DNA from 3 places in the Bradyrhizobium sp. CCBAU 51753 genome. Region 3 is predicted to be linked to each of the others. Evidence: predicted binding sites of a transcription regulator. Region 3 holds the regulator's gene; each other region holds the start of a gene.
The links. The regulator HrcA, encoded in region 3, represses chaperone genes, less so after heat shock. The targets are predictions, from matches to a motif close to GTTAGCACTCNCNNNNNGNGAGTGCTAAC.
Positions count from the first base shown of each region.

Region 1: XH93_RS09080 (co-chaperone GroES) is a predicted target of HrcA. The motif match lies at 1,114-1,142, and genes of this name have one in related genera.
Region 2: groES (co-chaperone GroES) is a predicted target of HrcA. The motif match lies at 1,421-1,449, and genes of this name have one in related genera.

Region 1 is NZ_CP030037.1:1,973,657-1,975,920, reverse strand. Features, by position in the region: gene XH93_RS09090 (oxygenase MpaB family protein) at 1-425, shown strand, start outside; gene XH93_RS09085 (hypothetical protein) at 582-878, opposite strand; gene XH93_RS09080 (co-chaperone GroES) at 1,176-1,490, shown strand; gene groL (chaperonin GroEL) at 1,581-2,264, shown strand, end outside.
Region 2 is NZ_CP030037.1:5,957,524-5,959,787, forward strand. Features, by position in the region: gene XH93_RS27240 (cupin domain-containing protein) at 133-684, opposite strand; gene XH93_RS27245 (usg protein) at 815-1,105, opposite strand; gene groES (co-chaperone GroES) at 1,492-1,806, shown strand; gene groL (chaperonin GroEL) at 1,855-2,264, shown strand, end outside.
Region 3 is NZ_CP030037.1:173,968-176,231, reverse strand. Features, by position in the region: gene rph (ribonuclease PH) at 1-530, opposite strand, end outside; gene hrcA (heat-inducible transcriptional repressor HrcA) at 698-1,786, shown strand; gene grpE (nucleotide exchange factor GrpE) at 1,959-2,264, shown strand, end outside.

The DNA of each region.
Region 1 (2,264 bases), 1.8 Mb from region 3:
TGACTCCGAGCGACTTGCCGGCGGATTGGGATTCATTTGCTGCCTACACGGCAGCGATGATGCAATCGGATACATTGTCGGTCAGCACCGCCGCGCGCGAGGTGGCCCGGCAGATCTTCGCCGGTGGACGACCGTGGTTGCGGTTACCGCGCTGGTATCAAACCCTGAGTGCCGAGTCGCTGCCGGACCGATTGCGCACCGGCTTCGGATTTGCCTTTGACGCACGCGACAGGAAGGCTGCAGAGCGTGCCGTTGCGCGGATACGACGCATCTATCCCAAAATACCGACCCAGCTCCGCTACGTCGGCCCTTACCAGGAAGCTCAGGCGCGACTACAGGGGAAGTCGCAGCTTGGCTGCACAACCCGGTGCCTGAACAGGGCCTGGATAGGACGCCCCCAGCTGGATGACCGCTGGAATAGGTGAAGGTGTCCCGGACTGCCGCAGACGTTCGCATGCGGCCGACCGCCGCCTGCCGCGATCCCAATCGGCCCACCGACTACCGCCTTCGGGTTACAGGCGGCGATAGAGGCCCGCACACAGAGAAGTCTGGTTCTCCCGCGGCAACCGACGCGCGGAAGACTACGCATCAGATTCTATTTTCACCAAAACTTCCCCAGCGATGATTTCGGGGTCTCCAAGATTAAGGTCATGCAGGCTTGCTTGAACGAAATCCAGCACTTTATCGTTCGCAGCATTAGCGCTTTCGCGGTCATCGAATATCATCACAGCGATACCGACGCCATCGCCCCCATCCAATACGTAATAAGATCTGAATCCGTGCGATTCTCTTAGGATCTGACCGATGCCGCTTTTGGCGCGGCGAGCAGCGTCCGCAACCGAACGAACGTTGGTGTACTTTCGAATGAACATGTACATCAGTCACCCATGTATCTCAGTCCTAACCCGCGCATCAAAGCATATTGGGCCGGCGCTGGACTAGGAACGTACTTCCGCGTGGGGTCATTTGCGTCGATCTAGTATGCCCGCGGTCACGTCCGATCTCCCAAAAGAGCCGTAGTCAAAGTGAGGGGCGCGGTTCGACACCAAGGGCCAACAGGCGACATGGGTCGAAGCCCTTGCGCCGGAGTGTCACGGACTTATGTGAGGAGCGGTGAGCACTCGCGCATTGCGACTGCCAATCCAGCAATAATCACAAAAGCCAAGGAGGATCGCATGAAATTTCGTCCGCTTCACGACCGCATCGTGGTCAAGCGCATCGACGCCGAAGAGAAGACCGCTGGCGGCATCATCATTCCGGACACTGCCAAGGAAAAGCCCTGCCAGGGCGAAGTGACCGCCGTCGGCCCCGGTGGTCGCGACGAAGCTGGCAAGCTGATCCCGATCGACCTCAAGGTAGGCGATCGGGTCCTGTTCGGCAAGTGGTCCGGCACCGAGGTCAAGATCGACGGCCAGGAGCTTCTGATCATGAAGGAGAGCGACATCATGGGCGTTCTCACCGACGTTTCCGGCTCCAGGAAGGCGGCCTAACGCTGACCGCCGCAAGCGCTCACCCCTGAGGAGCACCTGTCGATGCTGCCTCGCAGGTGAGAGACGAATTTCAATTCAGGGAGGACAAACATGTCAGCTAAAGAGGTCAAACTAGGTGTCGATGCCCGCGATCGCATGCTGCGTGGCGTAGACATCCTTGCCAATGCGGTGAAGGTCACCCTCGGTCCGAAGGGCCGCAACGTCGTCCTCGAAAAGTCGTTCGGTGCGCCCCGCATCACCAAGGACGGCGTTGCCGTCGCCAAGGAGATCGAGCTCGAGGACAAGTTCGAGAACATGGGCGCCCAGATGGTGCGCGAAGTTGCGTCGAAGGCGGCGGATGCTGCCGGCGACGGCACCACCACCGCGACCGTACTGGCTGCCGCGATCGTCCGTGAAGGCGCCAAATCGGTTGCCGCCGGCATGAACCCGATGGATCTGAAGCGCGGTATCGATCTCGCGGTCGAAGCCGTTGTCGCGGATCTGGAAAAGAACTCCAAGAAAGTGACTTCGAACGAGGAGATCGCGCAGGTCGGCACCATTTCGGCCAACGGCGATGCCGAGATCGGCAAGTTCCTCGCCGACGCCATGAAGAAGGTCGGCAACGAGGGCGTGATCACGGTCGAGGAAGCCAAGTCGCTCGAGACCGAGCTCGACGTCGTCGAGGGCATGCAGTTCGATCGCGGCTACATCTCGCCCTACTTCGTCACCAACGCCGACAAGATGCGCGCCGAGATGGAGGATGCCTACATCTTGATATACGAGAAGAAGCTCTCC
Region 2 (2,264 bases), 3.3 Mb from region 3:
GGGAATCTTACCGCGGATACAGGCCCCGGATTTCGCTGCGCTTCATCCGGGCTACGAGGCTTACCCTAGACTCGAATCTTGCGAAGCGAGATGGGTGGCCGGGTCAAGCCCGGCCATGACGAGTTGGGGCGCTTACGCCTTCAACTCCACCGTCTTGAACTCTGCCGGCAAAATCACTTCGAGCAGTTCGACGTCGTCGGAGTAGTCCAAAATCATGTGCCGGATGCGCGGCGGCTGGGTCCAAGCGCTGCCTTGCGTCATCAAGGTCTCGCCCTCGCCTTCCATGTAGGTCTTCACCCAGCCCTTGAGCACGTAGACCATCTGGAATTCGACGTCGTGGTAATGCAGCTTCGAGACTTCCTCCGGATTGCACGGGCCCTGCAGCCGGATCACATGGGCCTGCGCCAGGCCGTGGGTGGCCGCGGCGATGCCGAGGTCGCGGTACTTTGCGTAGGCACGCAGGCCGTCGGCCTTGAAATCCTCTTCGCGGTGATGGCTGATCGCGATGCTCTGCTTCGGCCGGGCCTTCGCGGCAGCCTTCGCCGCCGTCTTCTTGGCGGTCGAGACGCGGCCCTTCGACTTGATGGTTTTGCGCGCGGACGATTTGGCTGTCGTGAGCCCGGTCCATTTCTTCCGGACCGCAGTCTTGGCCGCGGGCCTCGAGGTCGCCTTTTGCTTGGCCATTGTTTACCTCCCGTCTTTTTTGAAGCGGCGACGCTAGCACAGTTTCTCGCCGTGCAGGGTAGGCAAAGGCGCACATGCGCCGTGCCCGAGCTCAAGACGGTGAGCCCCGCTACCGATCCCGAATTCAGCCTCAGTGCAGCCGGAACACGCCGTCGACGGCGCGCAGTTCGGCCGGCTTGATCAGCTTGGAATGCGCCACCGTGACCGAGAACAGCGGCCCTTCGAGCTTCTCCTGCCAGAAGGCGAGGAAGTCGTGCAGCGCCGGAAATTTCGGGAACAGGTCGTAGTTCTGCCAGACATAGGTCTGCAGCAGCGCCGGATGATCCGGCATCCGGTAAAGGATCTGCGCCGTCGTCAGACCGTATCCGAGCAGTTGCTTCCGAAAGTCTTCAGAAGCAACGCCACCAACCCGCGATACCATGCCAAACCTCCTGTGACGGAGCGCATTCACATGGCGGCCGGCGCGCCGGACCACCGGCATGGATGCGCTCACATGAGAGAAATGTGACGCACGCGACTAACCCATCACAAGCCTAAATGTTTAACGGTTGGTTGAAATCTCTTGCATTGGCAGCAGCTTACCGCGTCTGCTAATAAGGCTTCTCAGCCTTGGCGACCGGCGAGACGGCGTTAAGCATGCCGGAACGACCGCGGCTAAGTGCACCGCCCGGCCGCCAAATTTTCTGCTAGAGGCTCTTGCCCGCCGCCCGGCGTTGGCCTATCTCCTGCGCAGCAGTCTGGCACTCACCCGGCTGGACTGCTAACACTCCAAAATCTACAGCATCCGCAAATATTTAGGAGGACTGCATGAAATTCCGTCCGCTTCACGACCGCGTCGTGGTCAAGCGTATCGACGCCGAAGAGAAGACCGCTGGCGGCATCATCATTCCGGACGCTGCCAAGGAAAAGCCCTCGCAGGGCGAAGTCATCGCCGTCGGCCCGGGTGGCCGCGATGAATCTGGCAAGCTGACCCCCATCGACGTCAAGGTCGGCGACCGCGTGCTGTTCGGCAAGTGGTCCGGCACCGAGGTCAAGATCGACGGCGAAGACCTGTTGATCATGAAGGAAAGCGACATCATGGGCGTGCTCGACGTCCCCGCTTCCAAGAAGAAGGCGGCCTAAGCGCCCGCTCTCCCTCCTCAAGATTAAACCTCTCAAGGAAAAATTCAGATGGCAGCCAAAGAAGTCAAATTCTCGGTCGATGCGCGCGACAAGATGCTGCGCGGCGTCGACATCCTCGCCAATGCGGTGAAGGTCACCCTCGGTCCGAAGGGCCGCAACGTGGTGCTCGAGAAGTCGTTCGGCGCTCCCCGCATCACCAAGGACGGCGTCACCGTCGCCAAGGAGATCGAGCTCGAGGACAAGTTCGAGAACATGGGCGCCCAGATGGTGCGCGAAGTCGCCTCCAAGTCCGCTGACGCGGCCGGCGACGGCACCACCACCGCCACCGTGCTGGCGGCCGCGATCGTCCGTGAAGGCGCCAAGTCGGTCGCCGCCGGCATGAACCCGATGGACCTGAAGCGCGGTATCGACCTGGCTGTGGAAGCCGTGGTCGCCGACCTCGTCAAGAACTCCAAGAA
Region 3 (2,264 bases):
TAATCGAGATCGAGCACTGGCGTTCCCTGGTAGATGCCGCAGGAGATCGCCGCCACGTTGTCGCGCAACACGTTGGTCTTGATCATGTTGCGGGTCTTCATCCAGTTGATGCAGTCGGCCAGCGCCACCCAGGCACCGGTGATCGAGGCGGTGCGGGTGCCGCCATCGGCCTGGATCACGTCGCAGTCGACCGTGATCTGGCGTTCGCCGAGCGCGTCGAGATCGACGGCGGCGCGCAGCGAGCGGCCGATCAGGCGCTGGATCTCGACGGTGCGGCCGCCCTGCTTGCCGGCGGAGGCCTCGCGGCGGGTGCGTTCCAGCGTGGCGCGCGGCAGCATGCCGTATTCGGCGGTGACCCAGCCGCGGCCCTGGCCCTTCAGCCATGGCGGCAGGCGCTCCTCGAGCGTGGCGGTCACCAGCACATGGGTGTCGCCGAACTTCACCATGCAGGAACCCTCGGCATATTTGACGACGCCGCGTTCCAGTGTGACGGGACGCAGTTCATCGGGCGCACGGCGGCTTGGCCGCATTGGAAATCCTCCGAAAATCCGTGAGATGGCTGGCGGTGCTTGTAGGAGGGGGAACGGGCAGCGGCAAGGGTTTTCGGCCAGGGATTTGGGGGCGATCCGGGGGCCGAATGCTGCTTGTCACCGGCCCCCCGGATCGACAAATTAGGGGAGCTACCAAGGAGTGGAGTGTGGCTCAGCACGATCCGATTGGCCTGATCACGCCCTACGCAGGGCTGGCCCAGCTCAACGAGCGCTCGCGCGATATTTTTCGTCAAATCGTCGAAAGCTACCTTGCGACCGGCGAACCGGTCGGCTCGCGCAACATCTCGCGCCTGATCGCGTTACCGCTATCGCCGGCTTCGGTCCGCAATGTGATGTCGGACCTCGAACAGCTCGGGCTGATCTACGCGCCGCACACCTCGGCCGGCCGGCTGCCGACCGAGCTCGGCCTGCGCTTCTTCGTCGACGCCCTGATGCAGGTCGGCGACCTCACCGAGGACGAGCGTCAGTCGATCCAGACCCAGCTTGCCTCCGTCGGCCGCGCGCAAACCGTCGAGGCCGCGCTTGGCGAGGCGCTGACCCGGCTGTCGGGGCTGACCCGCGCCGCGGCGGTGGTGCTGACGCCCAAGGCGAATGCGCGGCTGAAGCATATCGAATTCGTGCGGCTGGAGCCGGAGAAGGCGCTGGTGGTGCTGGTCGGCGAGGACGGCAGCGTCGAAAATCGCGTGCTGGCGCTGCCGCCGGGGGTTCCCTCCTCGGCGCTGACGGAGGCGACCAATTTCCTCAATACGCGGCTCCGCGGCCGGACCTTGGCCGAGGTCCGCCTCGAGCTCGAGACGGCGCTGACGCAGAGCCGCGCCGAGCTCGACCAGCTGACGCAAAAGGTCATCGCGGCGGGGATCGCGAGCTGGTCCGGCGGCGAGAGCGAGGATCGCCAGCTGATCGTGCGCGGCCACGCCAATCTGCTGGAGGATCTGCACGCGCTCGACGATCTCGAGCGCATCAAGTCGCTGTTCGACGACCTAGAGACCAAGCGCGGCGTGATCGATCTGCTCGGCCGCGCCGAACGCGGCGAGGGGGTGCGGATCTTCATCGGATCGGAGAACAAGCTGTTCTCGCTGTCGGGTTCCTCGACCATCATCGCGCCCTACAGCGATGCCCACGGCCGGATCGTCGGCGTGCTCGGTGTGATCGGTCCGACCCGGCTGAACTACGCCAGGGTGATCCCGACCGTCGACTACGCCGCGCGGGTCGTCAGCAAGATTTTGGGCGGCTGATCGGATCGAACTTCGCTCAATTTGACCCGGTTCCTCCATGGGAGGTGGAAACCATGCCGGGGCGAGCCGCGTTCCAAACCCATCTAACGCTTGATTTTCATCGCTCAAAGCACGATACCCGGCCAACAATCCCCAAGATTTGAACCGACGCGAGTTTTCGAGAAGGCACGCCATGACCGATCCGAACCGGGCCAACGACAACACCGAGAATTCGGCGCCGACGGGTGAGCCCGTGGTCTCGAAGCCCTACGTCATGCCTGACGAGCCCGAGGTGGGATCGGCGGAGGCGCTGGCCAAGGAACTGGCCGAGGCGCGCGACCGGACGCTGCGCACGCTGGCCGAGATGGAGAACCTCCGGCAGCGCACCCGCCGCGAGGTCGCCGACGCCAAGACCTACGGCATCACCGGCTTCGCCCGCGATGTGCTCGAGATCGCCGACAATCTGCAGCGCGCGCTCGACGCGGTGCCGGCCGAGGCC